Gloeocapsopsis sp. IPPAS B-1203: one gene and its partner. The protein of the gene in region 2 interacts with the protein of the main gene of each other region in a pairwise test. Links are inferred from orthologs where the notes say so. Each region holds a gene or a part of one and is shown on either strand. Other genes may lie near its edges.

Region 1 (16,409 bases), on a different replicon or contig from region 2:
CTCCTTGGTCTTCAATCACCTGACGCGGAATCACCTGTATACTGGCGGGAATATCCCGTAGTGGTGTATCTGTTCTGGTTGCAGTGGAGCCTTCTGTAACGCGATACCTATCTTGTTCACCTGTTACCACTATTTCAATCGGCTGATCGTCTTGCGTTAATGATTCTGCTGGCGGTGTTTCAGTTTCTGACTGCTGTGGTGGTTGCATTGCCGTAGCCGTAGATGCGATCAAAACTAAACCTTCACCGCTGTCAAATAACTCAACTGTCGGCAACTCTGTTTCACCTGTTACTGTCACCCGAATCGTGTTAGCATCTAGATTAATGATGAAAATCTCGGTAATTCCCTCAACTGGGTTTTGTGAACTGAAGGTAAACGCATCGCCACTGGGTAACAGCAGTTGAGCGTTAGGAATATCTGCAATAAAGTTATTGTCTGCACTGCGATTGATAATTTGCAGTCGTTCTCCGTGAGTTGTCTGCAAAATAATTTCTACACCATTCTCAGTAGGATTGGCTTGTGTTCCATTGACAACAATAGGAAATTGAGGAGTCAAGGCTTGAGCCAATTTTTTTACATTAGTTGTGGGTGGTTCTACCTTATTTACACTGGGAATTGCCCCAGCAGGTCTAGCTGTAACCACCATCCCGGTTAACCATAAACTTATAAATAATTGCAGCCTCTTTGACATATATTTCTAGACCACTTAGTAATCTTTTTCAAGAAGACTACAATAATTTGCCTGTGATTTAGAATACTTGTTCAGCTGTGAGACGGATTATTTTCGGCGGTTCACGGATTTTTTTGGAGCTAAGTAAGCTCTTTAACTTTTCAGACGATAGTATTTAGGATTCACCCCAAATCGCTTACGAAAAGCAGCAGCGAAACAACCTTGGTTTGCATAACCAACAGCACGCGCTACGTTTTTGATACTCATCTGACTTTCTAAAAGTAATTGACGTGCCAATTCCATACGCTGTTGATGTAAGTAGCCAAAAACTGTTGTGCCAAGTACCTGATGAAAACCAATTTTTAACTTATAATCATTTAATCCTACTTGACGTGCTAGTTCAATTAATGAAGGGGGATGATGAATATTTTCAATTAAAATTACTTTAGCTGCGTGAATTCTTTCAATATCATCTTTTTTTAGCACAATTGATTTCTCTGTAGATTTTTCATACTGTGCCAACTGCTCTAATTTAAGGGCAATTAATTCTAAACATTTGCCTTCTAAATATATGTGTTTAGTTATTCCCTGAAAAGGACAATTTATAATTTGCTCTAATGGTAGATGCATTTCTGGATTGACTACATTGTTTTCATAAAAATTTTGTTCGCTGCTTCCTTCTAATAAAAACGTTAAACTGTTCGGTATTTTTTCTGTTTGATTAGAAATAAAACTGTTGATTAAGTCTTGGCTATCTAAATGAATATCTACTTTCAATTGTCGCTTTCTAGCACTAACAGTAATACATTCTTTTGCATCTGTTTGATTTTGGTTAATCCAGTCAAAAAAACTTAGTTTTCCATTTTTTCCCAAGTATGAACCCGATAGGTTAAATCCAAATTCTATAATTCGCTCTTGCTCTAATTGGCTACTATCACATTCAACACATAAATCATCATAAAATTCTTCATCAACAATCAGTAGTTTTATACCTCGTAACTTAATATTACGACGATATCCTCTTCCGAAGTTCTGCGGGCAGTAATTAATAAAATCCGTATTATCAGATGCTTCTGGATAATAAGTGTTGTGGTTAACCTGCTGCCAATTTTGTTTGTACTCAGCTTGAGAAATTATATTGACCATAACTAGGAATTATTACCATTAAATATTGCTAGGTTAGCATAGCGATCGCCCTCTGGAAAACTGTAGATTAGTAATACACAGTAGCTTCTAAGTTTTTTTTACTTGTACCAATGCTTGCAATAATTGTTGCATTTGATTGATAAACACTTCGGCAGCGATTGATCCGCGAATACGTGTAATTTGATAATCAATAAAGTACATTTTTTGATTCTGGAACGCCCAAAGCGATCGCCAAATGGCATTCTCTATCGTGTTTTCTCCTGAAGGCAATACTAAAATCATATCGGTATCAATCTGAGGTAAGAATTCCACCGAAAAGATACCGCTACTGCGTTCTTCAAGATTAACAACATGAAAATCAAAGTCTGCAAGTAAGCTACAGACAAAATTGTTGCGATCAAATAAGAACGAACTAGAAATTTCGTTAGCAAAGCCTAAAACGAGGTTTTTTGCTGTGCGATCGCAGGTGCTAATTGTGCTTTGATTTGCGCAAGTCGCTGGTTGTGATTGAGGAGAGTTTGCTATGCTTGCGCCTCACGTCCTAATTGACCGATTTGCAAAATAACTTGTTGCCAGCGATCGCCTAAATTAACAGGTTGACTTGTGACGCGCTTGCCTAAATACGGAATTTGTTCACTGGGGCAATTGAATATGGGATTACTGAGAACCTATCCCACTAACTTTGTAAACTAGATGTAGAATGTGGCAAGGAAAAGGAAAGCATCAAAACACACTTTCAGACCTTTCTATTAAACAACGAGTCTTCTGTCTCTCACCTCTGCTTTAGCTTTTCTTTAGAAACAGGCTCTAAAGCGGTTGCTCTTGGATCGTGAAGTGCCCAGTTATGAGCTTAAGAGAGTTGAGAAAAGTCCTTAATAAATGCCTCCGGCACGCTACGCGAACAAAACGTGCTAAGGCACCTTTCTTCGCTAACAAAACTTAAAACTAACCCCTCTTCCACTGCTTGCTCTTAGTATTTTCCTTGTAAAGATTTGTGACTAAGATGGTAGAGTATATATACTAGTTGTAATTAAGCTTAGTTAAAATAAGCAGAAAAAAGGATTTTACTCATGCCCTATACCACAGAAGAAGGCGGTCGTCTCAATAACTTTGCCAAAGAACCAAAGATGTATGCAGCAGAACCTCCAAATAAAACACAGCAGCGTAATTTTGTGATTTGGGGAGTAGTAGCTGCTGTCTTAGTTAGTGGAGTCATTTTTGTCGCCTTCTCGGTATCCAGCCTTAGCTAAGAACTAATGCTTGCAATCGCGTAGTTTTCAACCAGGTTCCTGAAGTAGTGGACATCTGGTTTTTTATTGCTGATTACTATTTTGCAGAAATACGCATAGAATTGGCTCAAAACTCCAAATCAATCAGGATTTACAGCAGAAAATAGCGCAGAATAATCTGCATCAGAAAATCCTTGACTAAGGGTAGCTGCGATGATTTGTTGCACTCCGGCGACACCACTAGTGTTCAAGCCAGAGGCTTCTGCTTCGGCAATAAATAAATTGATGTCTTTGAGTAAGTGTTTCGTGGGAAAATTGGGATTATCGTAATTACGCTCGACCATTCTTGACAATTTTTTGTCGAAGGTAGGCGCATAAAGCGCACTGTCGCGAAGAATCTGCATAAATAATTCCACGTCGATTCCTTGACGTAGAATGAGTCCTAAACTTTGAGCAAACGCTGTTGTCAGTGATGCAATGAGTTGATTCAAGGCAAGTTTAACCGCAGCAGCTGTACCAACTTCACCAATATGCAGTGGTTCGGAACCAAAGTTTTGCAATAATGGCAACCAACGCTGAAATTGTTCTGGGGTTGCGCCTACCATGACGATTAATTTACCTGCGGTTGCTTCGGGAATACTCCCTAAAACAGGTGCTTCTAAGTATTCACCTTTATTTGCAATCACTTCATCGCGAATTGCTTTGCTATCGGTAGGGGAAATTGTTCCCATTTGAATGATTGTTTTTCCGGCTAACTCTTGGGAATCTGAAAAAAGTACGCTACGAATCGCGATCGCATCTGTCAGCATTAAAATGATACATTCTGCTGCTTGAGTGACTGCTTGAGGATGTGTTGCAATTTCTGCACCAACTTCTTTGAGTGGTGTTAACTTTTCCGCAGTACGGTTGTAGGCAATAAGTTCGAGATTAGCATTTAATAGTCTTTGTGCCATGGGTAGTCCCATGAGTCCAGTACCGAGAAATCCTACTTTCATTAGTTTAATTTTTTTTGTTTACAAACCACACAGACGCAGAGAGTGAAGAAAGAGATTAGCGCCAGTAGGGGCGTCCTTTCCAGAATACGCCGATAATAATGCCGATTAAACTTGCTTGGTTTAAGTTAAATAGGACTGCTGGAAGTGGTAGAAGTGATTTAAGAAATAGTATTACTGCTAAACACAAAACTAATGCCCATAAAGAACCTGTGTTGATTGAGACTAAGCGATAAAAGCGTTCAAGTAAATAAACTCCTAATGCACCAAGCCCTACAGCGATCGCCAAAGAGATGATAATTCCCAGTGGCGGGGCGTATACCAGCATGAGTAAACGTTGAAATACATCTGATTGAATGTATCCCAGAGTCAGGAGAAAGTCTAAAACGATCACAATCACAGCAACTAGTAGCGAAACTTGCAGCAGCGATCGCCAAGGTAAAAACTTTAAACTACGCAGAGGATCGCGCATATGACATGAGATGCTGTAATCATGACCTGATTTTATCAAACAGTGTCTACGTTGCTAGAAACTCGCGTATATATTGATTAACTAGTTGCGGTTTTTCTTGCTGTACCCAATGGCTACAATTGGGAATGTATTTGATTTGCAAGTTTCTAACGTACTTATCTGTACCGTAGGTAAGTTCTTTGCCAAGTGCAGTATCACTTTCTCCCCAAATGAGTAATGTCGGAACCTCTAAAACATCCCAATTGTGATTAAGTAATCCTTGTTGCCAAACGTTACGGTAGTAATTGAGTGCTGCTGTTAAAGCACCACGTTTGCTGGCTGCATCTTTATAGGCGTCTATATCTGCTTGAGTAAAGGCGCTTTTATCGACTGCCATACCTTTGAAAGCTGTCTCAATTGCTTGATAGTCTGAGGCTTGGAGTAGCATTTCTGGTAGTCCAGGTAGCTGAAAGAAAAACATATAAGAACTACGCATCAGTTGTTGTGGTGTACGTAATCCTTCGGCAAATTTGGCAGGATGAGGTATGTTCATCACAATCAGACGTTCTACCATTTCGGGGTAGGAATGGGCAAAACTCCAAGCGATCGCACCTCCCCAATCATGTCCAACTAAAATGCACTTTTCGTATCCAAGTCCGGTAATCACACCTTTAACATCTTGAAGAAATTCGCGCATCACATACGCTGACTGCTGTTTCGGTTTGTCGCTGTCGTTGTAACCGCGCAAGTCGAGCGCAACAACTTTATAATCTTTAGCAAACTCTGGTATTTGATGCCGCCATGAGTACCAAAATTCCGGAAACCCATGCAACATTAGCATTAAAGAACCATTGCCTTGAGTGACGTAGTGGAGTTTAATGCCGTTAGCGTTGATGTATTCGTGTTGCCAAGTTTCGATGACAGACATAGTGTTAAGCAAAACAATGATGTGCTGTTTAGTCTAGAGTAATCAACTCTAAAGGCGATAACAAACTTCTATAGGTACTTGCGTTAATTACAAGCACAGATCAAATCAGTTAATCTAAGTGTATATTGTTAAAAATAATACACTCATAAATTAAAATATATGACACAACAGCTAACACAACACACTTCATTATGGATTGAGCGATTAGCGCGATTTGGTCTTGCTGCTAAGGGTGTCGTTTACGGTATTGTAGGATTGCTAGCCGCGCAAGCCGCATTTGGTACTGGAGGAAGAACGACAGATACTGAAGGTGCTTTGCAAACAATCATCAACCAGCCGTTTGGTCAACTTTTACTCGCGGTTGTGGCAATTGGTTTAATGGGATACGTATTGTGGCGGTTTGTCCAAGCTATCAAAGATCCAGAAAACAAAGGCAGTGATGCGAAAGGGATTTTACAGCGAATTGGTTATGCGACAACTGGTGTCATTTATGCAGGTTTAGCGTTGAGTGCGGTTAAATTAATTCTAGGTTCTGGTGGTAGTAGCAGCGATTCAACGCAAGATTGGACTGCACGTTTACTCGCGCAGCCTTTTGGACAATGGCTAGTCGGAACTGGTGGTGCGTTTGTGATTGGTATGGGTTTTTATCAATTTTATCGAGCATTTACGGCTAAATTTCGTAAAAAACTCGATTTACACGAATTAAGCGATACCGAACAAATGTGGATTATCACGATCGCTCGATTTGGTTTGTTCGCGCGTGGTGTAGTATTTTGTGTCATCGGCTTTTTCTTAATTCAAGCCGCACGTCAATCGGATGCTAGTGAAGTGCGAGGCTTGGGTGAAGCGTTACAAGCACTTGCACAACAACCTTATGGTTCCTGGATTTTGGGTATTGTTGCCCTCGGTTTAGTTGCTTACGGTATTAATATGATTGTTCAGGCGCGTTATCGTCGGATTATGGCAACTTGAAGAATAATGGCAATTCGAGGTATTTGGATAACTAATACTGATAGTCAGGTGCTGCATTCGCGGCAAAATATTGCTGAAGCAATGGCATTTTTGGCACAGACAGGATTTAATGTTGTGTTTCCCGATGTTTGGAATAAAGGATTTACGCTTTACCCTAGCCCAATTATGCGATCGCTGTTTGATGTAGAAATCGACCCACGGTATCAAGGTAGAGATCCCCTGGCGGAAATTATTGTCGAGGCGCGGCGAGTTGGAATCAAAGTGATTCCGTGGTTTGAATATGGTTTTGCTAGTTCCTATAATTCTAATGGCGGGATGATTCTAGCAAAGAAACCAGAATGGGCGGCGCGGGATATTAACGGTAATTTACTTAAAAAGAATGGCTTTGAGTGGATGAATGCACTTGACCCTCAGGTGCAAGAGTTTATGTTAAATTTGGTGCTGGAAGTCGTCAGAAACTACGATGTTGACGGCATTCAAGGCGACGATCGCTTACCTGCATTACCTTGTGAAGGTGGTTATGATGCAAGTACTGTAGAGCGTTATCGTCAAACTTTTAATTGTCATCCGCCGCAGAATTCAAAAGATCCTCAATGGCTACAGTGGCGGGCTAATATTTTAACAAACTTTTTAGCACGTCTTTACCAAAAAGTCAAGGCTATTAATTCTAATTTGATAGTATCGTTGTCTCCTAACATCTATGACTGGGGACTCAAAGAATACCTCCAAGACTCTAAAACTTGGTTAGAACGTGGTTTAGTTGACATCATCCATCCCCAAATTTATCGCCGCGACTTTGCAAGTTACAAACAAGTTGTCGATCGCGTCACGCAGCAGTTGAATCACGAACAGTTAGCAAAACTGTCACCAGGAATTTTAATTAAGCTGGGTTCTTATCGCATAAGTGCAGAATATTTGCGACAGGCGATCGCCTACAATCGCAGTCGTGGTATTTCAGGGGAAGTTTTCTTCTTTTACGAAGGGCTACGCGAAAATAATGACGCTTTAGGAAAAGTATTGCAATCGCTTCCGTATAATAATTACAGCGAACAACCTGGATCAAATTTAAGAGGAATTCAAAGTCTATTTCGGTTCCTCCAAAATCGTTTTTGAAACGTAATGAATGTAGAATATCAATCGCAAATCACCAAAGTCATTGCCATACTCAAACAAGATTTACCTACTCTTTTTGAGCAAGATATCTCTTACGACATTTATACTCAAGATATCTACTTTCAAGATCCCGTTAATAAATTCAAAGGTAAATTAAACTACCGAATTATCTTTTGGACTTTACGATTTCACAGTCAGCTATTTTTTACTGAGATCCACTTCGATCTGCATGACGTATATCAAGCACAAGCAGATACTATTATTGCTAATTGGACAGTACGAGGTACATTGCGCGTACCCTGGAAAGCATACATACTCTTCAATGGTTACTCAACCTACAAACTTACTGAAGAGGGTTTAATATACGAACACGTAGATTGCTGGGATCGCAAACCCAGCGAAATTTTACGGCAGTTTTTTCAAAAAGGCAAAAGCCAAGTGAGAGAATAGTCGTTAACTATTTGCCTTGGCTCAAGCGAATGTGTTCCATAATCTGCTGCTTGCGCTGATCTGAATAAATCGGAGTTTTGATAAACTCGCCTTTGCTGCGAGCAATGTGTTCCATAATACGCTTTTGACGGTCAGTCATTTCAGCCATAGTGCTTTAATTTGGTAGTTTAGTGTAGATAACTATTTACATTAGTTAATATTAGCGCATTTTTATAAGAAAATGATGTGATTAAACAAACCTTACTAGACACAGAGAACACAGAGGAAAGAGCTAAAGAGAGATATTTCATAAATATCTGAGTTTATGTAGAGAACTGTTAATTAGTGACTCCGGCTTGTTGTAATGCTTGTGTTAACATTTCTGTGAGATTTAAAGTTTCAGCCCACTGAGTTAAATAATTGATATCAAGTTTATCAGCTTGAATCTTTAATACTCCTAAAACATCACGCCATTGTCTATCTGAAACTCCGCCACCCATACGATACCAAATGATTTGTAAAATAATATCTTCTGCAGAAGGTAGCCAAGCTTATCTTTCAGGATTTTGAGTAATAATTAACTGCTGACGCCGTTGCATTTCAGATTTAGCTAAGGGGTGATTCGATAATAAAAAAATGTCTGCTTTTTGCATACTTTCTAGATGAATTACATTAAATGAAGACTGGCATTCAATTGCTTCTGTCACCATTCCTTCATCAATAAAAAAATCCTTACCCATTGCTACCAACAAAGGCGACACATGAGCAAGCTGTTTTTTCCAAACAGGCATATTCCGAAAAGCCCGCATTAAAAACTTATCAACTTCAGGATGAGTATCCCTTGATTGCGGTTGATATCCAGCACGAAAAACTCCCATATATATTTTCTCTGCGCCTCTGCGGTTTTTCTCTTCACTTTGGTGGATGCTGCTGCAAAACCTGCTTAATATATTGCCCCGTATGAGATCGTGAATTTTCTGCTACCGCCTCCGGCGTACCTACAGCAACCAACTCCCCTCCTTTATCACCACCTTCTGGACCCAAATCAATAATCCAATCGCTGCAACGAATCACATCTAAATTGTGTTCAATTACTAAAATTGAATTGCCTTTGTCAACCAAACGTTGCAAAACATCTAATAATTTATGCACGTCATAAAACGATAAACCTGTTGTCGGTTCATCAATTAAATACAAAGTTTTTCCTGTGGCGCGGCGCGACAACTCAGTTGCTAATTTCACTCGTTGTGCTTCACCACCAGATAAGGTTGTTGCAGGTTGCCCAAGTTTGATATATCCCAAACCAACATCGACTAATGTTTGCAATCGTGTAAAAGCTTTAGGAATATTTTGGAAAACTTCTAAGCTTTCCTCCACTGTCATATCAAGAACATCAGCAATCGATTTTTCTTTATATTTAACTTGCAATGTTTCGCGGTTATATCGCGCACCTTTACATACTTCACATTGCACATAAACATCAGGAAGAAAGTTCATTTCAATGACATTGACACCTTGTCCGCCACAAGCCTCACAGCGTCCGCCTTTGACGTTAAATGAAAATTGTCCTGGCTTATAACCGCGTGCTTTTGCTTCAATTGTTTGACTAAAAACGTCGCGAATCGCATCAAAAACACCTGTATAAGTAGCAGGGTTAGAACGCGGTGTCCGTCCAATGGGAGATTGATCGATAACGATCGCCTTATCAACTGCGTCCAATCCCTCCACCGTCTCTATATGTTGTGGAAATGGAACTTTACGTGTTAAGTGATGCTGTAAAGCAGGATAAAGCAGTTCGTTAATCAGTGTCGATTTACCGGAACCAGAAACCCCAGTTACGCAGACAAGTTTACCAAGGGGAATCTCAACATCGATATTTCTTAAGTTATTGCGGTAGGCGTTTTTCATCACCAGCGATCGCCCGTTACCTTCGCGTCGTTGTGCGGGTGTTGCGATCGCCTGTCGTCCTGATAAATATGCACCTGTTAGTGAATCTGGGGCTGCGAGTAATGCTTGCAAGTCCCCTTGGGCAATAATACTACCACCATGAATTCCCGCACCAGGACCAATATCAACAACATGATCCGCCGCACGGATTGTTTCTTCATCGTGTTCGACAACAATTAAGGTATTACCCAAATCGCGCAATCGAGTTAAAGTTCGTAGCAAGCGCCCGTTGTCACGTTGATGCAAGCCAATACTCGGTTCATCTAAAACATAGAGTACGCCTGTAAGTCCTGAACCGATCTGAGTCGCTAAGCGAATGCGTTGCGCCTCTCCTCCTGAAAGTGTCATCGCTGGACGATCTAATGTCAGGTAATCTAACCCTACATCCAAAAGAAACTGCAAGCGGGCTTTAACTTCACGCAATACCAAATCAGCAATTTGCATTTGGCGATCGCTCAATTCTAAATTATGAATGCGCTGCTGACAATCGCGAATCGAAACTCCGGTAAGGTCGAGAATGCGGTATTGTCCTAAACGAACTGCGATCGCTTCTGGCTTCAAACGCTGTCCTTGACAGACTTCACACGGTTGGTAAACTAAATACTGTTCAAGTTTTTGTTTAATCAGTTCTGAAGCATCATTATATTGCCGCTGTAAAATTGGGATAGCACCTGTGTAACGGCGATAGTCATTGCGATCGTGATTCCAGATCGGTTGTTCTGCGCCGTGTAAAATAACGTGTTGTTGTTCAGGGGTTAAGTTTTTCCACAGAGTTTTCAGTTCAAAATTAAAAGCTTGCCCGACACTATAAAGTAAAGAAAGATAGTAAGAATTGTCTTTTTCTGACCAAGGTGCGATCGCGGCATATACAGGTTGTGCGGGATCGGGAACGACTAATTCTGGTGAGAATGTCCGTAAGCTACCTAATCCATGACAATGGGGACACGCACCGTAAGGCGAATTAAAAGAAAATAACCGTGGTGAGAGTTCTTCCATCACTGCGCCATGTTCAGGACAGGCAAAGTTTTCGGAAAAGACAATTTCTTTTTCTAGAGGTGATGTCACATACGCTGTAGATTCCTCTGCGGCTTTTATCTGCGTTGCAGTAGGATGCATAATGACATTAGTATCTGCCTCGGAGCGATCGAGAATCTCAATAACGGCAATTCCCTCAGAACGTCTCAAACAAGTTGTCAGCGAATCAGTCAGACGTTCTGCAATCCCTGTTTTTTTAACTAATCGGTCAATAACAACTTCAATATTGTGCGTTTGATTTTTATCGAGTTCAATCGAGTCACTGAGTTCGCGGACTTCCCCATTAATCCGCACGCGGGCAAAACCTTCGGAAGCAAGGCTAGATAATAGTTTACGATGTGTCCCTTTTTTTCCACGCACTACAGGGGCGAGAATCTGAAAGCGGGTGCGATCGGGTAATTCCATAATGCGATCGCACATCTCATCAATTGTCTGCGGTGCAATTGAGCGATCGCAAATTGGACAATGCGGTTTACCAGCACGTCCGAACAATAACCGCAAGTAATCGTAAATTTCTGTTACAGTACCAACTGTAGAACGCGGATTGTGGGAAGTTGATTTTTGATCGATAGAAATCGCTGGACTTAAGCCTTCGATCGCTTCAACATCAGGCTTATCAAGTTGTCCTAAAAATTGGCGTGCGTAAGCACTGAGAGATTCTACATAACGCCGCTGTCCTTCAGCAAAAATTGTATCAAACGCCAAAGAAGATTTACCGGAACCGGATACACCAGTGAACACGATCAAGCGATCGCGGGGTAACTCTAAATCAAGATTTTTGAGATTATGCTGTCTAGCCCCACGGATACGGATCGTATTCTGACTAGCGCGGTTAACACCAAGGAGACGATGCCCATTTGCATCCAGCGTGTCTAAGGTTTCAGCAGGGTGAGACATGAGGCAGAGGAAAAACCATTGCTTAATGATTTTAGCGTTGCCTTCTAGTTAGCGGTTAATGAGATGTTATTTTCAGCTTCTCTCTTCATGCAGCAAGCTTGTTTTATATACGATATGGGTTAATTTGTCTATGCCTTGTTACAAATGAAAGAATTAACAGCAATAGAATTGTCTATACAGAGTCCTGAATAAGACTACTAACAGGCAGATATAGTGTAAAGCAGCTACCACGTCCTATTTCTGAAGTGACTGTAATATCTCCACCATGTAGTCGTGCTAATCTGCGTGAAAGCGCCAAGCCTAAGCCAGTACCTTCGTATTTACGATTTAAGCCACTATCAAGTTGCTGAAAAGGTTGAAATAAATTTGGTAAATCTTCGGCTGTAATCCCTATTCCGGTATCAATAACAGAGAACGTAATAAAATCTGAAGTTTTACTGACTTTAAGTGACACACTTCCTGCTTGAGTAAACTTGACTGCGTTATTCATAAGATTGAAAAGAATTTGTTTGAGGCGACGTTTGTCTGCTGTGCAAGTTGTCGCTTCTGGTTGAATAATTAATGATAATTGCAATTTCCTTCTTTGGGCTTTTTCCTGAACGAGAGACAAACACTCTTGAGAAACTTCTTCAACAGATAGCATTTCAAGTGTGAGATCTTCTTTTCCTGCTTCAATTTTTGATAAATCTAAAAGATCGTTAATTAACTCTAATAAATGTTCTCCAGAAGAATAAATTAATGAGACATATTGTTGCTGTTTTTCATTCAGTTGTCCAAAAATTTGTTTGAGTAGGAGGTTAGAAAAACCGATAATTCCTGTTAGGGGAGTACGCAGTTCATGGCTCATGTTAGCAAGAAAGTCAGTTTTTGCGCGATCAGCAGCTTCTGAGAGGAGTTTCTCCTGCTCTAACTCTTGCGTGCGTTCTTTAACTAATTGTTCTAGGCGTTCGTAACTTTGGGCATTGTAAAGTGCGATCGCTGCTTGATTTGCAATACGTTGTAGAAGTTGAATTTCCTCTGGGGTAAATGTCCGGCGAGTTGTAGTTGTTTGCAGCGATAATCCGCCAAAAAACTGATCCCGAATAAAAATTGGCACTCGCAACTCAGAACGAAGTTGTGCTGTTTGAACAAAGTGTTTTCGTTTAGAATCAACATTAATTTCTGCAAAATTAGGGACATGAAAAACTCGATAGTAAGAAGCATAATGAGTTGGATTCAGTAATTCAATATACTCAGATATTGGTACTTGCCAATTTAAAACAGAAACAACTTGTACATTTGTCCGCCACTCTTTGATAACACGAATGTGAGTTGTATTAACTGCAAAAATAATAACGCGATCGACAGCAAAACCTTCACCTGTTAGGTTAACAATTTCTTGTAAAATATGCTCAGGGTCGAGGCTAGAATTAAGTGATTGACTAATATAATTGAGGAGGTGTTCGCGCGATGCTTGTTGTTGTACTTGGTTAAAAAGTTGTGCTTGTTGAAGAGCGATCGCTACTTGTGTTGCTAACTTCTCAATCAAATCAATTTCACTCAGTTGCCATTGTCGCGATCGCGAACATTGATGTACTGCTAATAATCCCCAGGCATAGTCACCTTGTAAAATAGGGACAACCAAGCGAGCTTTGACGTGCAATCGTTGCAGTAATGTGGCAAATTTAGGATCAATGTTTGCTTGAGCAAGATTATTAATTTGTTGAACACAGCCACGCTGACATTCTGCCTGAGTTTCTTGAAACCAAGTGCCGCGAATTTGAATCTCAGGATCTAAAGGCCAATTAGCATCTACAGACGCTGCGACAATTTTGCCATTACGATTATCCTCGAAACGAAAGATCATGACGCGATCTGCGTACAGAAATTGCCGAACTTCTGCAACAGTTGTGCTGAGAATTTCATCTAAGTTGAGTGATTGGCGAATTCGAGTCGCAATAGCACTGAGTAGGCGATCGCATTCGGCTTGTTGCTGAAATTGAATTTCAACTTGCTTGCGTGCAGTCACATTGCGGATAATTCCCTCAAGCGCAATTAACGCTCCATCATCGTAGATTGTCACATTGCTTTGTTCTGTCCAAACGATGGCTCCATCTTGGCGAATCCAGCGCAGAATGAGTGGTTGAGGCATTTCTCCATCAAGCGATCGCAGCCATAACGGTTGATCGCCTGGATGAACAATTTGTGAAATCAACAACGGATTGTTGTAACATTCTTGCGGCGTATAACCTGTCACTCTAGTAACGGCAGGACTAATGTAATCAAAGCCTGGAGTTGGAGTAAAGCGATAGCGGTAAATAATATCTTGAGCATTATCAGCAAGTCGGCGAAATCGTTCTTCACTTTCTTGCAAAGCAATTTCAGCTTGGCGCTTTTGATCGCGGAGCATTTTTTGGTCAACAGCTTGTTTAATCGCCTCGCCTAACCGAACCAAACGATCTTTGAGTAAGTAATCAGCTGCCCCTTGCTTCATACACTCGACAGCAACTTCTTCGCTAACACTGCCTGTGACAACAATCAATGGAATATCTAATCCTTGTTGCTGCAATATCTGTAAAGCTTGTAGCGCGCTAAATTGCGGCATTCCATAATCTGAGATGATCGCATCCCATGTCTGACTTAAGCAGATGAGATAATCTCCTGCAGTTTCTACGCGCTGCCATTGCGGTTCAATGCCACAAGAACGAAGTTCGTACAGCATGAGTTCCGCGTCGCTCAGTGAGTCCTCTACAATCAAAATCCGCAATAAAGTGGACATAATTTTTTAAGATACCGGAGGTTGATTCAGCAGCCGCCAATACAAACCTAACTGTCGTACAGCCTCCGTGAACTGCTCAAAGTCCACTGGTTTTACGATGTAGCTATTGACTCCTAACTGATAACTTTCAACGATGTCGCGCTCTTCGCTTGAAGATGTGAGAACGACGACAGGAATAACGCGAGTGCGGGGGTCAGATTTAATTTTCTGGAGAACTTCTAATCCATCAACTTTTGGCAGTTTAAGATCGAGAAGAATGACCCGAGGACCATTATCCATTGAGCGGTGTGCATAGCTGCCAGTACAAAATATAAAATCGAGGGCTTCTGCACCATCTCGCACGACCTCGATATGATTTGTGAGGTGACTACTTTTAAGTGAATGAAGTGTCAGTTCTGCATCACACGGATTATCTTCAACCAGCAAAATTTCAACGGCACTATCTCTCATCAATATCGCCTCACAAAGTAAAGTAGAAAGTTGCACCGCGATCAACTTCTGCTGCTGCCCAAACACGCCCCCCATGACGGTGAATAATACGCTGTACAATAGCTAAGCCTACGCCTGTTCCTTCGTATTCTTCTGCACGATGCAGCCGCTGAAAGACACCAAAAAGTTTATGGGCATATTGCATATCAAAACCGACACCATTGTCTTTGACAAAATAAACATGCTGTCCGGAAGGAATTGACGATGCATCACTTTCTTGCAGACAACCAACAGTGATGTGCGCAACATCATTTTTGTGCGTATACTTGAAAGCATTCGATAATAAATTTACCCAGACTTGTTTAAGTAAAGCAGGATCGGCTTCACACACAGGCAACTGTTCAATCGTCATTTTGACTTGTCGGTTTTGTTGTTCGGCTAAATCTTTTAGTACTTGATGCACGATCGCACTCGGTTCAATGCGTTGTTTTTTTAAAGGCGCGCGACTCAGCCGTGAAAATGTCAGTAGATCGTCAATTAAGCATCCCATTTGCTGCGCATTAGCTTGTACCAATTGCAAGTAGCGTTGCGCATCGGCAGTTAATTGCGGCGTACAATCTTTTAAAAGAATCCGCGAAAAGCCATTGATGGCGCGTAATGGTGCGCGTAAATCGTGCGATACCGAATAGGAAAAGGCTTCTAGTTCTTTGTTGGCTGTTTCGAGTTCCGCCGCCCGATTTTGCAAGTCGGCGTTTAAATGAATGATTTCAGCTTCGGCGCGTTTGCGTTCAGCAAGTTCAGTTTGCGCTTGTTGATAAAGTTCAGATTGTTGGATGGCGATCGCCACTTGGGTTGCCAGTTGCTGGAGAAGATTAATTTCAAGCGGTTGCCATTGGCGTGGTTCTGAACAATGATTGGCAACTAGTAATCCCCACAGTTGTTCTTCTTTTAAAATGGAGACAACTAAGTTTGCTCGCACCTGTAACTGTGCAAGTAAATCTGCATGACAAGGATTTAATCCTGCTGTGTAAATATCCTCTACAACTTGAATTCTTCCTTGTCGATATAACTCGCGATTAGCAGGATGACTAAAAAAAGTGTCTTTAATGTTTTTTCCTGCAATTGCAGCCCATTCGGGTGCTACAGATTCAACCACAACAATGCCACTCCAGTCAGCTTCAAAGCGATAAATAAACACGCGCTCCACTTGGAGAAACTGCCGGACTTCGGCTACTGTCGTGTTTAAAATTGTTGCCAAATTCAACGACTGACGGATGCGTCGTGTAATCTCAGCAACTAATAGCTCGCGTTCAGTTTGCTGTAGCTGGAATTTTGCTGCTTGTATGCGTTCGGTAATATCGCGGTAGGTTGTGACAATGCCTGCAACTGCTGGATCGTGCAACAGATTATTGA
Region 2 (15,727 bases):
ACTAAATTGTTGATATGCGCGGTAAGCGTTTAATTGTCCTGTTCCCATTTGGGCTTGCAAAGGAATTTTAGGATTGCGGTAAGCATCTGAATTTAACCAGTGTTGGTTTTGCTTATCTAGAATTGTTTTTGTCATTCCTAGCAACAAACCATTTCCTGGATCTTGAAATTTATCCGCAGAATTAAGCATTACGGCTTTCATCACTTCTTGACGGCGAGAATCTAAAGTCCAGTTACGTTGGCGTGGCGATTGCGCATCGCGCAGCGCCCGAAGCGATCGCAGTTGTTTGTCGCCAAATTCTTGAAGTAATGCCACAGTTGCAGTCACATGAGGTGCAGCAAAACTTGTGCCTGTGACGCGTGTCGTTTTACCGTTGGGGTTTAGTAGAGTAATTTTATTTCCAGGCGCAACTATTCCAACAGTACGACGCGGACCTAAATTCACTTCACGACCATTGAGCCTACCACCAACTGCTCCAGAAATGGCATCGCTTAAATTAGAAACATCAATTCTTGTAAAAAACCCTTGTCTGCGAGTCGTAAATGCAACGTTAATGCCATTAAAATTATCTGTCGGGATCGGAATTCCACCCTTACCTTGATTACCTGCGATCGCATACATCACATTATGAACGCGGGCAGACCAATCAATACATTGTGTCAGCAATGCTTGACCATCTAACAGTGCATTTGGGCGCGGATCGCGCTCAAGAGTTTCTCCAAAGCTAAAGTTAATCGCTCGGACATCACCACCATTTTGTAGCGCAACGTGTTGTGCAGATAAACATTCTTCTGGCTGACCGCCAGTTTTCAGCGAACCAACTGCAGTAGAATACAGTCGCGCTCCTGGTGCGACACCACGCACAGCTTTATCTGTACTCACCATGACACTGGCAACATTTTGTGCATGTGGGTCAATATTTGTATTAGGTTTTGCGGGCTGATTGCGTAAAAATACACCAGCTAAACTAACTTGTTGTTTATGAGTAACTGCTTTATCTAAACCAAATTGTCCAGGACGTCCAATTTCTACTTGACCAATACCAATTTTGCGGCCAATTAGGTTGTAAGGTGCATCGTGTAACCGCAAGGCATCAATTCCGGCATTTCCTACTGAAGTTGTTTCTAGGGCAAGGACAGGAATACTTACGCAGGAAGCGCTTAGCCCCCCTAATATCCAAATATACTTTCTTAGCATTGACTTAAAAATCTACTCAATTGGCACAAGCGTTACTAACTATCTTTACTAACGAATAATGAATTGCTCCTCACCTTTTTTATTTTCTCGTGAGTTGTTTCAGTAGCTAAACTAATATCTAGCAAAAATTTTGTTAAAGTAAGCAATTGCGATCGCGCTTTTAATGCTAAAGATTTTGTTAAAATGCATACAACTGAGGAAGCAGGAGAATCATTAACATGACCCAAGCCAGCAAAAAGCCGATTGTAATTGCTCCATCCATACTATCAGCTGATTTTTCTCGCCTAGGAGAAGAAATTCGGGCGGTAGATGCAGCAGGGGCAGATTGGATTCATGTTGATGTCATGGATGGGAGGTTTGTTCCCAATATTACGATTGGTCCATTAATCGTTGAAGCGATTCGCCCTGTGACTCAAAAGCCACTGGATGTCCACTTGATGATTGTGGAGCCAGAAAAATATGTAGAAGATTTTGCCAAGGCGGGAGCAGATCATATTTATGTCCATGCTGAACATAATGCTTCACCACACTTGCATCGTACTCTAGGTCAAATTAGAGAGTTGGGCAAAAAAGCAGGTGTTGTTCTTAATCCTGGTTCTCCACTAGAGTTAATTGAATACGTCTTAGAATTATGCGACCTGATTTTGATCATGAGCGTTAACCCTGGCTTTGGCGGTCAAAGTTTTATTCCTGGTGTCTTGCCTAAAATTCGGAAACTACGTCAAATGCTCGACGATCGCGGACTCGATCCTTGGATTGAAGTTGATGGCGGACTCAAGGCAAATAATACTTGGCAAGTCATTGAAGCTGGTGCTAATGCGATTGTAGCTGGTTCAGCAGTATTTAATGCCAAGGACTATGCTGAAGCAATTAGTGGTATTCGTAACAGCAAGCGCCCCACCCCAGAATTGGCAACAGTCTAAAAGTTAAGTATTTTGATAAAAAAGAGAGTAGATCGCAACACAATCTACTCTTTTTGGTTTTTTAGTATGAATGCGAGCGCGAATAAACTCGCTGTTGGATAAACAAAGTCCACGTAGGTAGACTTACAAATACTACTTCTTGCGGCTTCCTAACCACTTAGCTGCGGCAATTCCCAAAACAGCAGCAACAACAGGATTACTCAGGAATTTAATGATACCTGGTTGCTCTGCCATAACTTCCTGGAAGATATCAGGATGATTGTGGTAAACAAAAGATGCCAGCTTACTTACATCATCTGCGCTCATCTTATTGGGATTGTGAGTCCCTAGTGCTAGCTGTTGTTCGAGTTGGCGATCGCTTAATCCTCTTTCTTTGAGGTGCTTAAAGAAGGCACGAGCAACGTCGTCTCTCTCATTAGGCTTAATTTGGGCGATCGCTTGTTTCAACTCTGGTTCCATTTGGCTGGGAGGAATCCGCTCTGGATGCAATGATTTACCAAATAATTGGCGACGCTCTGCTTGAGATGAACGCTGAGCAAAATCATCAAAGTTTTCGTATTGACGCTCATCACTTGATACGTCTTCCATTGTTTCCGTATCACCTTGCGCCAAGTCGTTCATAATTTGGCGCTTATATTGTTCGTTGTTATACATTTTTCCTCTCCTTGCTTGATCGTTGTAGCGTTGTGCTGTCAACTTAGTGAACTCAGCTAGTTTTGCTCATATTTTCAAGCTGAGTCTTGCTTGTCTAACTTGTTACTGATATTTAATTTGATTCGACTGAATATCGTAATCAGCAGTCAGAATGAGCTTTTTGTCAGGAGCATACATCAAAACCTTTAAGTCTTGATTGGGAAAAGTCCGATGGAATCCTTGAAGCAATGACTTAGCTAAAGGTCTGACTTCATTAGGACGTACTTGTGGAGTAATGACAACGCCCAGTTTATTTTGATCGCGTACATACGCATCCTGAACTAAACCTCTCGCTGTCTGGATAACCCAATTGCCAAAGTCTTGTCCGGCAGTTGTGTTGCCACGCTCTAGTAAAGCATAGTTACCAGTTGTGTCTGCGGCTGGTGGTAAACTTGTGGTTGGTGCTTTAGCATTAACAGCACTACTACAAGCGACAGACATCGTAAGAACTAACACTAAAGTTAACGCCGTCAGAACTTTACGAAATCTCTGCATAAAATCCACTTTAACTTTCCTCCCGTTGACTACATTGCAAAACTCAATTGCTTATTTTGTTCCGAATTTATAAAGCTTTATAAATGATGAAGGTCTAGAATAACTAGACCTTTTAACTGAATTAATTAGCAACTAGTCAAGCTTTTCTTTGACGTTATCTTTTACGTCTTCTACACCGTGACGGACTTCACTTTCTGCTTGCTTTGCTTTACCTTCTGCTTTATCTTCGGGATCTCCTGTAACGTTACCCCAGGCTTCTTGAGCTTTACCTTCGATATTTTTACCTGTAGCTTTAGCTCTATCTTCTAAACTCATTTTTCTTCTCCTTGTTCCTAAACAAACTTACCGTGTTGTCCAGCAACCTTGAAGTTTGTTTGTGCTTACGTTTACAACTTATCCGAAACGCTACACTACAGACTTCTGTCAGAAGACATATTAAGCTTCTCACTATAAAGAAAGATAAAAACTAAAGTGTGTTTACTACTATGTCTAAATGAAGAGAATCACAATTGAGATACAAAAAAACTAGTGTTTAAAAACAACCAGCTATCAAAACCACAATTAAATTAAATACTTTTGTGCTAATCTAGATACCCTATCAGCTCATCAATTTTTTCTATTTTATTGCTAGCAATCGGACGAATACCAAATGTTGTTACTGTTTTAGAAACTTGTAATTCGCTGGCAGCAATTGGACGAATACCATGCAAATTTATAGTATCAGAAACTTGTATTTCACTGGCAGCAATTGGACGTATCCCTAGTAGATTGACAGTATCACTAATTTCAAAGGTGCTAGCAGTGATAGGGCGATCGCCAGGCAATGGGCTTGTCTGAACGCTAGAAGATGTTGAAACCGCTAGTGTGACAACTTGTGACGTGTTTTCTGGAGTAGAATCAGTTGATTTATTGATTGCATCTACTTTACCAATGCTGCTAACGCTCATAGTTTTATCCTTGAGATGACATTTTAAGTTAAATAGAAAAATTGTTTTTTGTGATTGCTTTTGAGTTTACTGGAAAAAGCATTTTTTAGGTCTAAATAAGTTCACATGGTATGCATAAATAAATCTAAATATGTAAAGATAAGTAAAGGGAGTCGCAGTGTACGATCATGCAATTTTCTCTCCAAGCACCATTTCAACCAACCGGCGATCAACCCCGCGCGATCGCACAACTCACTCAACAAATCAAACAGAGACACCACCATCAAACCTTACTCGGCGCAACAGGAACCGGAAAGACATTCACTGTTGCATCAGTTATTGAAAACATTGGGAAACCAACACTAGTACTTGCACACAATAAAACTCTCGCCGCCCAACTGTGTAATGAGCTACGCGAGTTCTTTCCTGACAATGCAGTAGAGTATTTTGTCAGTTACTACGATTACTATCAACCAGAAGCTTATATTCCCGTTACAGATACTTACATTGAAAAGAGTGCTTCAATCAACGATGAAATTGATATGTTACGGCACTCCGCAACGCGATCGCTATTTGAACGCCGCGATGTGATTGTCGTCGCCTCAATTAGCTGTATTTACGGTTTAGGAATTCCTTCGGAGTATCTCAAAGCGGCAATTCCCTTGAAAATGGGGATGGAAGTTGACCAAAGACAGATTCTCCGCGATTTGGCAACGGTACAATACAGCCGCAACGATGTTGAAATGGGGCGAGGACGCTTTCGAGTGCGGGGGGATGTTTTAGAAATTGGTCCGGCGTACGAAGATCGGATTATTCGCGTCGAGTTTTTTGGTGATGAAATTGATGCAATTCGCTACGTCGATCCGGTAACAGGCGAAATTATTCAAAGTTTGTCTGCGGTTAATATCTACCCAGCGCGACACTTTGTGACTCCAGAAGAACGTTTAGAAGCCGCGTGTGATGCTATTGAAGCTGAACTGAAACAGCAAAAAGCTGAATTAGAGCAAGCCAGTAAACTACTAGAAGCCCAACGATTAGATCAGCGGACGCGCTACGACTTAGAAATGTTGCGCGAAGTTGGTTACTGTAATGGTGTCGAAAACTATTCGCGTCACTTAGCAGGGCGTCAACCAGGAGAACCACCAGAATGTTTGATCGATTACTTTCCGGATGATTGGTTACTCGTAGTAGATGAATCGCACGTCACAGTTCCGCAAATTCGTGGCATGTATAATGGCGACCAAGCGCGGAAAAAGGTACTTGTTGAGCATGGTTTTCGCTTACCAAGCGCAGCAGATAACCGCCCGTTGAAAGCGGACGAGTTTTGGTCAAAAGTGAATCAGTGTATTTTTGTTTCTGCAACACCAGGCGATTGGGAATTAGCACTATCAGAAGGTAGAGTTGTTGAACAGGTGATTCGTCCTACAGGTGTTGTCGATCCGGAAATTTATGTGCGTCCTACTGAAGGGCAAATTGACGATCTTTTAGCAGAAGTGAAAGAACGCATCGATCGCCGCGAACGGGTTTTGATCACAACCTTGACGAAGCGCATGGCAGAAGACTTAACTGAATATATGCAAGATCAAGGAATTCGGATCAGGTATCTGCATTCAGAAATTAACTCAATTGAGCGGATCGAGATTTTGCAAGAGTTGCGTCAAGGCAATTTTGATGTTTTAGTCGGAGTGAACTTATTACGGGAAGGATTGGATTTACCTGAAGTTTCCTTAGTGGCGATTTTAGATGCAGATAAAGAAGGTTTCTTGCGTGCAGAGCGATCGCTGATTCAAACTATTGGTAGAGCAGCACGTCACGTTAGAGGACAAGCAATTCTGTATGCGGATAATCTTACAGATAGCATGATTAAGGCAATTGATGAAACCGAACGCCGACGGGCAATTCAGTTAGAATACAACGAGAAACACGGAATTACACCACAACCGATTGTTAAACGCACGAATAATGCCATTTTGTCGTTTTTGGAAGTATCGCGACGCTTGAACTCGCAACAACTTGAAGAAGCTTACGAACAAGCAGATGATTTACCGCTAGCAAATATTCCCGAATTGATTACGCAACTAGAAGCCCAAATGAAAGAAGCAGCGAAGAATTTAGAGTTTGAGGAAGCAGCAAAGTATCGCGATCGCATTAAGCATTTGCGTGATAAATTATTGGGACATTGAGGAAAATTCGGTAATAGGTAATAGGTAATGGTAATCGCAAAGCAGTTAGCTCAATAAAAGCTAATGGCTAATTGCTAATTGCTAATAATTACCAGCCTTTTAGTTACATTTATTTTTACCCACGCACTTATGTTTGTTTGGCAGCACAAAGAAGTTATCTGTCAAAGTCAGCGTTTACTGTACAGCTTTGAGTACTGGATGGGCAATGCATTGCTAGATACAATCGGAACGCCAGTAGAAATTGCTCAGGCTTTGTTTACTGCACCGTTTGTTTTGGTTTCGCATGGTACAGAATCCGATCCAATTTTTAACTATGGCAATCAGCAGGCGTTGATACTGTGGGAGTTTTCTTGGGAAGAGTTTACGCAAATGCCTTCGCGCAAATCTGCGGAACAGATGGTACAGCAGGAACGCGATCGCTTACTCGCAGAAACAACCAATAAGGGCTTTTGTCATTATTCTGGTGTCCGCATTTCAAAAACTGGCAAGCGATTTCGGATCGAAGACGGCATTATTTGGAATGTTATTGATGACGAAAACCAAAGCTGGGGGCAAGCTGCTGTTTTTTCTAAGTATCAATTTGTTTAGCTAATGACATTACACCTGTTCTTGATTGATACGCCTTTCTCATAATCTTGCTAGCACTTGATACCGCTGTGATTCGTATTCGGGTTATAAAAGTGGGGCTTCTTTTTCCTGGCGTTCTTGCTGCCGTAGTTGATCTAGTTCTACAGGCGTGAAAAGTCAGTTCTGTCACTCGGTAACTTTCGCTTCTACACTAAGTTATAGAAGGTAGCAAAGGCAACCTTATCCTAATCGTTATGAATACTATTACGCTGAAAATTCCCCGTTTGACAGCAAAAGAATTTGTAGAACTTTGCCAAGCTAATGAACATTTGCAGCTGGAACGTACTGCGACTGGAGAAGTTGTTGTTATGCCGCCAACATACCCTTGGACAGGTAGACAAAATGCTGGAATTAATGCTCAACTATGGAATTGGAGCGATCGCACAGGTTTGGGTATTGTTTTCGATTCCTCCACTGGCTTTACTTTACCTAATGGTGCGGTGAAATCTCCAGATGTTTCTTGGGTAAGTAATGAACGCTGGGAAACTTTAACTGACTTTCAGCAACAAGAAGAATTTTCGCCCCTAGCACCTGATTTTGTCGTGGAATTACGTTCAAGTAGTGACTTGCTAGACAAGTTACAAGCAAAAATGCAGGAGTATATTGATAATGGCGTTCGCTTAGGTTGGTTAATAGACCCTAAAACTAAGCAAGTAGAAATTTATCGTCCAACTACTGATGTAGAGGTATTGCACTCACCCACAACAGTGTCTGGTGAGGATGTTTTACCAGGATTTGAATTGAACTTGAAGAAAATTTGGTGAATTGAGTGACTAGTGGCTAGTGAGGCTAGCGGCTAGTGGCTAGTGAATAGATATGTAGTGAGCTTGAATTGTGTCCATGATATCTCAATATTGACTCGTGAAGCTTGTTGTATAGCGCTTCAATCCAAAATCTAAAATCTAAAATTGTATGATTGCTTCAGCTTGGATAGGTATTGCGCTTGCATTTTACGCTTTTATTGCTATTGGTATTGCAGAAGGAGGGTTAGGAGTTTTATTGCCCTCTATTTTGGCAGCTTATAACTTAACTCCAGCGACGGTAACGCTATTGTTTCTTAGCCAAGTGAGTGGCTACGTAGTTGCAGCAATTTCAAGTAGTTTGCTGGCTAGTCGCATCGGATTGGCGCGGATGTTACTTATAGCATCGATGACGTTGACGAGTGCTTTGGTAATTTATGCGATCGCTCCACGTTGGCATATTATGGTTGCAGCAGGAACGCTGCTCGGATTAGGAATTGGACTGATTGACGCGGGAATTAATACATACATTGCTAATCAAGGCAATGCGAATGTGATGGGTGTGTTACATGCATTTTATGGTGTTGGTGCATTACTTGGTCCTGCTTTAGCAACAACACTCCTTGCGTTTGGAATGGACTGGCGACGGATTTATTTGCACATTGCTGGAATTGTCGGAATTACTATTCTTGGCATGTTGTGGGCAGTAGTATTCGACTATAAATCAATGAATACACGTGTCACCACGCAGGATGCTGATGCTAAGACAAGTCTAAAACTGGCACTGCGGACACCTGCAGTATTAGTTGCAGGGATATTGTTGCTAGTCTATGTTGGCACAGAAGCATCTTTAGGTAACTGGGCTTACAGTGTCCAAAGTTTAAGTCGCGGAACACCGGAAGTCATTGCTGGTTATAGCGTCACTGCTTATTGGTTAGGACTCACGATTGGACGTTTGGTGATGGGGCGTTTTGTGGCACGTCTAGGCGCAATCCGCACAATGGATTTTTCTATTGGGTTACTATTGGCAGGGTTATTTGCTTGGTGGTTACTGCCAAATCAATTATTGAGCTTACCGCTGATTGGTTTTGCCCTTGCTGCAATTTTTCCAGCAACAATTTGGTTGATTCCGCGACGTGTTGCTACTACTATGGTGCCAGCTGCGATCGGATTTGTCACTAGCGTTGCTAGTTTGGGTGCAGCGACTATACCAACTGTTCTTGGTTGGATTGCAGATCAGGCGGGTTTAGAAATTATTCCTATGTTGATGATACCGCTTGCTCTTATCGTGTTGGCGCTGCATCGTTGGTTAGTTAGGTATGCACCTATTAAGAATGAACAAACTACAGCGTAAAGTCTTTGTCAATCAAACGCAACAATTGTTGTAAGCAAGTTAAAGCAGCTAAAGCCGTTGGCTACACAAGTACAACATCATTTAGTGCTGCATTTCGTAAGAAATTTGGTACCAATTCCTGTTCTTATCGGCGATCGCTGCTAAATTTTTCTACCTGCTCAACTTGTATAAATTGTCTCCCGTAGAAACAGTACGCAACTTCTAGATTCCTAAGAAATTTTCTAACCTTAAGCTATTTGTACCGCTGCAACTATACGCTGTAGGAAATAATGAGGAAAGCGAGTCAATGGCTAACTTAACGCTGCTTGTCGAAATGGTGACGGTGTTGGGTGCTGCTGCAACAGGAGGATATCTCGCAAATCGGCTGCGACAACCTGTGTTGTTAGGATACCTCATCGGTGGCGTGGTCGTAGGTCCTGCGGGATTCAATTTAGTCACCTTAGAAGGTGATATTGAGGTGTTATCTGAAGTAGGAGTGGCGCTGCTGCTGTTTGCTTTAGGTGTAGAGTTTTCGCTTAAAGACTTGTTGCGAGTTCGTGCGATCGCCCTGGGCGGTGGGACGCTGCAAATCATCTTGACAATTCTCCTCGGAGGCGGACTTGCTTACTTGACGGGGTGGGTGAGTACACTTCCCAAAGCAGTTTTTTTAGGGGCTGTTATTTCGCTATCCTCAACGGCGGTTGTCTTCAAAAGTCTGATTGAACGCAACGAAGTTCAAACTGCTCACGGACAAGTCATGCTAGCAATTTTGATCGTGCAAGATCTTAGCTTAGGCTTGATGCTAGCAGTTCTTCCAGCGCTAACTCAACCTCCAGATGTCGTCGGTTTTGCATTAATCGCCGCGCTGTTCAAAGCTTTACTGTTTGTTGGCGGGGCAATTATTGCCGGAAAATGGTTTATCCCGTTCTCAGTTCGGCTGCTTGCTCAAAGTGGTTCTCAAGATTTATTTATACTAGGCATTGTCTTGCTCTGCTTGGGAATTGCGTTATTTACCTCTGCGATCGGCTTGGGGATTGCGATGGGAGCATTTGTTGCTGGGTTAATGATTTCTAATGTGGAGTATGCCGATCATGCACTTGATCGCGTGATCCCAATGCGGGATATTTTCGCTACGTTGTTTTTTGCATCGATTGGACTTTTAATCGATCCAGGTTTTCTACTTGCGAATATTTGGGTTTTGTTGGGACTGGTTGCGGTGACAATGTTAGGGAAAGCCGCGATCGCAACCCTCATCGTCATGCTATTCGGCTATCCGCTGAAAACTGCGTTAACGGTTGGTATTGGGATTAACCAAATTGGTGAATTCTCTTTTGTGTTGGCAGGTGTTGCAAAAAGTGCAGGACTTTTCACGGCAAGACTTTATGGTTTAACAGTAGGCACAACAGCAGCCACCTTGTTACTTGCACCTTTCTTATTAAAAGCAACACCATATTTCTTAATCTGGTTAGAGCGTTTTGTAAAGATGAATTCGCGTCTGCGGTTGAATCACCCGCCGCATTTTATTGATATTGAAGAAAAACTTATCGATCATATCGTCGTGGCAGGATATGGCAGAGTTGGACAAACGCTCGTGCGAATGTTGTATTTTCAAGGTCATCAGATTTTAGTCATCGATAATAACGAAGCAACACTGCAAACTTTACGAGGACGCGAAATAGTCTATTTGTATGGTGATGCTGCGAGTACATTAGTTTTAGAAAAAGCCAATCTCCGTCAAGCAAAGGCAATGGCGATCGCACTTCCCGATCCGATGGCAACGCGATTAACCTTGAAACGAGCCTTAAGTATTGCACCTGATTTAGATATCACTGTCCGCGCCCACGTTAAGGACGAAATAGATGTACTCTACCAGTTAGGTGCGCAGGAAGTTGTGCAGCCTGAATTTGAAGCTTCTTTGGAGATGGGCGCACATCTGCTTTTAAAACTCGGAGATTCACCGTACGCAGTACAGCAGGTTGTCACGCGCTATCGGAACGGACGATATCGCGATATTCTACCAGAACGGTCGGAGTATTGGGGAGCAGCAGATTTAGAAACCGTTATTGAAGGACTAAAAAGACACTGGTATGTCCTGGACGAAAATTCTCCATTGTTAGGGCAAAGCCTTGCTAAAGCTAACATTCGGCGCTTAACAGGAGTGACGATTATGGCAATTGAACGTCATAAGCAACTTTATCGCTATCCTACAGGTGAAATGACTTTAGAAGCAGGCGATCGCCTTTTAGTAGTCGGAAACTTTGAAGAACACGTCGCCTTTAAACAGCTGAACTCACCTTAAGAGTAAAAACAGGAGTAGGATCGGTGTAAGAATAAACCCATCTCAATTAGTATTAACAGCTAGTAGTTAATCGCTTTGTAATTATCGTTAAGATAGTGAAGTTCTACTCAGTGCTCATCGCAATAGTTTTTTGTATTTATGATCGCGCTGTCTCCCAACTTACAAGTTCGACTTGCCACACCACTGCAAATCGGTTCACTCGCAGTTAAAAGCCGTGTTTTGCAGTCGCCTTTATCTGGTGTCACTGATTTGGTATTTCGGCGGTTGGTGCGGCGTTATGCACCCGAATCAATGATGTACACCGAGATGGTAAACGCGACAGGGCTGCATTACGTTAAAGAGTTGCCCATAATTATGGAAGTCGATCCGAACGAACGACCGATTAGTATTCAGCTATTCGATTGTCGCCCAGATTTCTTGGCAGAAGCAGCGGTGATGGCAGTAGAGGAAGGCGCAGACACTGTAGATATTAATATGGGTTGTCCAGTGAATAAAATCACCAAAAACGGTGGTGGTTCTTCATTGTTGCGTCAACCGGAAGTTGCAGAAGAAATTGTGCGATCTGTCGTTAAGGCGGTGGATGTCCCTGTGACAGTAAAAACTCGCATTGGTTGGACTGATAAAGAAATTACAATTCTCGACTTTGCTAAGCGCATGGAAGACGCTGGGGCGCAGATGATTACAGTCCACGGTCGCACCCGCGCTCAAGGTTACAATGGTTCCGCACGTTGGGAATGGATTGCGCGTGTTAAGGAAGTTTTGTCGATTCCAGTCATTGCCAACGGTGATATTTTCTCAGTAGAAGCTGCAGTACGCTGCTTGGAACAAACAGGTGCGGATGGGGTTATGTGTTCGCGAGGAACGCTAGGTTATCCGTTTTTAGTTGGGGAAATTGATTACTTTCTCAAAACTGGGCAAGAGTTACCACCACCAACGCCTGTAGAACGGTTGCAATGTGCGCGAGAACATCTCCAAGCTTTATGGGAATATAAAGGCGATCGCGGTGTCCGACAAGCCCGCAAGCATATGACATGGTACGCGAAAGGCTTTACAGGTGCGGCGGAGTTACGTGGATTGTTGAGTGTAATTGAAACTGTCGATCAAGGGTTAGAAGTCATTGATCAAGCGATCGTGCAGCTAGTAGATTATGAAGCTAAATCTGAAGAAATTGAATCTAGCTTGCAGATTGCATAAAGTTACTCTGATTTTTTTGACAGTTGTTGTCTTTTAAAAATCTGTTTTGAAACGAACCACATGGGCGTAGCTTTCCATTAGAGTAGTACATAAAGCACACCAAGAAAAAAGATTATATCGCGAACAATTTGAGACGGTTATATTAACGTATATAGCCTGCTGCTTCTATCTTGATAGCTCGTGTAACAGCTTCTATTCCATATTGCTGACCTGCTTTTGAAGATTCTTGTAATAGTTGAAATAACACACCAATGTTTTTTGAATTAATGGTGTCTCATAAAAGCTAATCATTCCTCAAATGTTTTCTTTGGTGAAATATTTATTGTAGTTACCTTCTATTCTTTAGATGATTAAAAATCAATACAAAGATGTTTATATTGAAGAAGTTTGTAAAAAGCGTGAACTACTACCTAAATTTTAAAGTTTAAAACAAGCAACCTCTGTGTTGTTTGATCGCAGTTGTGGAGCGATCTTGTTGTGACTTGTTAATTTCGTTCGTGTTCTTGGAGAAAAGCTTCAACTGTCTCGCGTGTAGGTAATGAGGATTGTGCGCCTGACTTGGTCGTTGCCAGCGCACCAGTTGCCGCGCCCCATACAACGGCTTCGCGAAGCGAGTATCCTTGAGATAACGCGGCTGCTAGTCCACCATTAAATGCGTCTCCTGCTGCAACGGTATCTACAGCTTTTACAGAGAAAGCAGGAACAAAAAAGGTTTCATCTGGGGTGGCACAGAAAACGCCCTTAGCACCTAACTTGATAATTGCTGTTTTGACACCACGTTGCTGTAGTACTAATGCCGCTTTTTCGGCGCTTTCAAGACTATCGACTCGAAAATTTACTAATTGTCCTGCTTCTACTGCATTCGGTGTAATGATATCAACTACCGGATAAAGTTCTGATGGTAGCTCAGTAGGTGCTGGCGCTGGGTCTAAAATGACTTTAACACCTGTTTGTTGTGCTGCTTGTGCTGCTTTTTGTACCGCGAAAAGTGGAACTTCTAGTTGTAATAGCAAGACTGCTGCTGATAGCTGCTGTGTGAGACGTTTGATATCTTCCTCACCAACATTGCCGTTGGCACCAGGAATCACGATAATATGATTTTCGGCATTGTCGTCTACTGCAATGACTGCAACTCCTGAAGTATTTGACGGATCAATGTATACACCATCAGTTTGAACGCGATCGCTTTGCAGATTTCGCAGTAACTCTTGCCCGAATTGATCTTTTCCCACGCGTCCCACAATTGCTGTAGGTACTCCTAAGCGCGCCACTGCTACCGCTTGATTCGCGCCTTTTCCTCCAGGCACAGTCGCAAAACTATGACCTAATAAAGTTTCGCCAGGAATAGGTAAGTGCGGAACTTTGGTAACTAAGTCCATATTTATACTACCGAAGACGAGGACACGAGGATTCATAGGGGTAGAGGGTTACTTATTTGAAGATTAATCTTTAATTGTTAATTGTGAGTTATGAATGCTTATAGCAATTCTATCTGCGTTGTAACATTTGTAACGTAAACGCGTAGCGATTTGCCGCAGTCTACCGCAGGGGCGCACAGAACACAGAGGAAGGGAAATTAAGAGAGATTCTTCACGCACAATGAGGATTGCTAGGGTTGAGGTTGCTGCTCTATTTATCAAATAACGCAAGTGAAGAACAAATGACTTTAAATTTGGTTAACAGTAATTATGTTGTGATAGGAATCGACCTTGGTACTAGTGGTGTGGGAGTTGTTGCAGTGAATCTTCAAGGTGCGATCGCCGTCCAAGCAACGCGTAGCTATCGATTACTCACACCGCATCCTGGGTGGACAGAGCAAAACCCCGATGATTGGATTGCAGCAACTTTTCAGGCTTTGACTGAGGTAGTTCAGCAATTGAAAGATTACCAGATTGTTGGTTTAGGATTATCGGGGCAAATGCATGGGATGGTTCCTCTTGATGCAGGAGGAAATGTGCTTCGACCAGCAATTTTGTGGAACGATCAACGTACTGGTAAAGCGGTTACGACGATTGAAACGATAGTTCCCCGACAAGAATTGATTCAACGCACAGGAAATCCCGCAATTACAGGCTTTCAATTACCCAAGATTGTGTGGTTGCGTGAATCGGAACCGCAGGCGTTTAGTCAGATGCATCATGTACTCTTACCGAAAGACTATTTGGGATACGTATTAACAGGGGAAATCGCCACGGAACCATCAGATGCTTCGGGGGTGGGATGTTTAAATTTAGGCGATCGCACTTGGGATTTAGACATTCTCACTGCCCTCGATCTTAATCCGCAGTTGTTTCCTCAAGTTATTACCTCGACTGCGGTTGTCGGAAAATTAACACCGGAAATTGCGAGTATGACTGGTTTACCCGCAGGTTTACCGATTATTGCTGGTGGTGGTGACAACGCAGCTGCGGCGATTGGTTTAGGAATTTCTAGTACAAATTGCGATCGCGGTAGTCTCAGTATTGGCACTTCAGGAGTTATTTTTGTTCCCTTGTCGCAACCTATTCCTGAACCCGAAGGACGAGTCCATTTATTTTGTCATGCTGATGGTAGTTATCACTTGTTAGGTGTCACATTAGCAGCAAGTGGTTCGTTACGCTGGTATCGCGATACTTTTTTCCCTGATTTTAGCTATGACGAGTTGACGGAGTGGGCGAGTAGTGCGCCTCCTGGTTCAGGTGGTGTGATATTTTTACCGCATTTGGCAGGCGAACGCAGTCCTTTTCTTGATTCTGAGGCGCGTGGTGCTTGGCTGAATCTCTCTTTAGCGCATAGCAAAGCAGAAATGACGCGGGCGGTACTCGAAGGCGTTGCGTACAGTTTACGTGCGGCGTTAGAGGTGATAGAGGCGATTGCGCGCAGCGCAGCGCCAAAGGCGATCGCACCAATTCATGAACTTGTCGCCACGGGTGGTGGTTCGCGATCGGCGCTTTGGTTACAAATTATTACGGATGTGCTTGGTATTAATCTTGCCAAACCGGTATTAACAGAAGGTGCGGCATATGGCGCGGCGTTATTAGCTTTGGTTGGCTGTGATGTTTACCCGAATTTAGAAACAGTTTTTCAGCTTTTACCTGCAATTGAAGAATACACTCAGCCCAATTCTTATCCAGTTTA

Evidence for each region.
Region 1: the proteins of uvrB (region 2) and uvrA interact in binary tests that used the Escherichia coli proteins (3 or more experiments, as listed by UniProt). The link is inferred for Gloeocapsopsis sp. IPPAS B-1203 from one-to-one orthologs.

What each region holds. Positions count from the first base shown.
Region 1 is NZ_PEIG01000002.1:482,257-498,665, forward strand. The notes cover bases 8,643-12,204. They hold uvrA (excinuclease ABC subunit UvrA), read right to left. Parts: upstream 11,810-12,204; coding sequence 8,843-11,809; downstream 8,643-8,842. Other genes in these bases: CSQ79_RS27450 (hypothetical protein), read right to left, coding at 8,643-8,808; CSQ79_RS05735 (GAF domain-containing protein), read right to left, coding at 11,982-12,204. Also shown: CSQ79_RS05675 (TonB-dependent receptor plug domain-containing protein), read right to left, coding at 1-646; CSQ79_RS05680 (helix-turn-helix transcriptional regulator), read right to left, coding at 824-1,816; CSQ79_RS05685 (TroA family protein), read right to left, coding at 1,904-2,128; photosystem II assembly protein Psb34, read left to right, coding at 2,887-3,066; CSQ79_RS05695 (NAD(P)-dependent oxidoreductase), read right to left, coding at 3,186-4,040; CSQ79_RS05700 (peptide chain release factor 1), read right to left, coding at 4,096-4,509; CSQ79_RS05705 (alpha/beta fold hydrolase), read right to left, coding at 4,556-5,416; CSQ79_RS05710 (DUF1206 domain-containing protein), read left to right, coding at 5,576-6,388; CSQ79_RS05715 (glycoside hydrolase family 10-like protein), read left to right, coding at 6,395-7,501; CSQ79_RS05720 (C6orf136 family protein), read left to right, coding at 7,508-7,951; CSQ79_RS27440 (hypothetical protein), read right to left, coding at 7,959-8,099; CSQ79_RS27445 (hypothetical protein), read right to left, coding at 8,269-8,430; more of CSQ79_RS27450, read right to left, coding at 8,482-8,642; more of CSQ79_RS05735, read right to left, coding at 12,205-14,567; CSQ79_RS05740 (response regulator), read right to left, coding at 14,574-15,017; CSQ79_RS05745 (MHYT domain-containing protein), read right to left, coding at 15,028-16,409. UniProt on the Escherichia coli protein: The UvrABC repair system catalyzes the recognition and processing of DNA lesions. UvrA is an ATPase and a DNA-binding protein. A damage recognition complex composed of 2 UvrA and 2 UvrB subunits scans DNA for abnormalities.
Region 2 is NZ_PEIG01000010.1:148,509-164,235, reverse strand. What follows is about bases 4,039-6,918. They hold uvrB (excinuclease ABC subunit UvrB), read left to right. Parts: upstream 4,039-4,419; coding sequence 4,420-6,417; downstream 6,418-6,918. Other genes in these bases: CSQ79_RS18155 (MEKHLA domain-containing protein), read left to right, coding at 6,547-6,918; CSQ79_RS18165 (hypothetical protein), read right to left, coding at 4,039-4,255. Outside these bases: CSQ79_RS18190 (S8 family serine peptidase), read right to left, coding at 1-1,197; rpe (ribulose-phosphate 3-epimerase), read left to right, coding at 1,416-2,120; CSQ79_RS18180 (hypothetical protein), read right to left, coding at 2,253-2,774; CSQ79_RS18175 (hypothetical protein), read right to left, coding at 2,877-3,308; CSQ79_RS18170 (CsbD family protein), read right to left, coding at 3,441-3,623; more of CSQ79_RS18165, read right to left, coding at 3,890-4,038; more of CSQ79_RS18155, read left to right, coding at 6,919-7,005; CSQ79_RS18150 (Uma2 family endonuclease), read left to right, coding at 7,239-7,808; CSQ79_RS18145 (MFS transporter), read left to right, coding at 7,957-9,138; CSQ79_RS18140 (monovalent cation:proton antiporter family protein), read left to right, coding at 9,425-11,416; tRNA dihydrouridine synthase DusB, read left to right, coding at 11,555-12,610; rbsK (ribokinase), read right to left, coding at 13,096-14,025; xylB (xylulokinase), read left to right, coding at 14,271-15,727. UniProt on the Escherichia coli protein: The UvrABC repair system catalyzes the recognition and processing of DNA lesions. A damage recognition complex composed of 2 UvrA and 2 UvrB subunits scans DNA for abnormalities.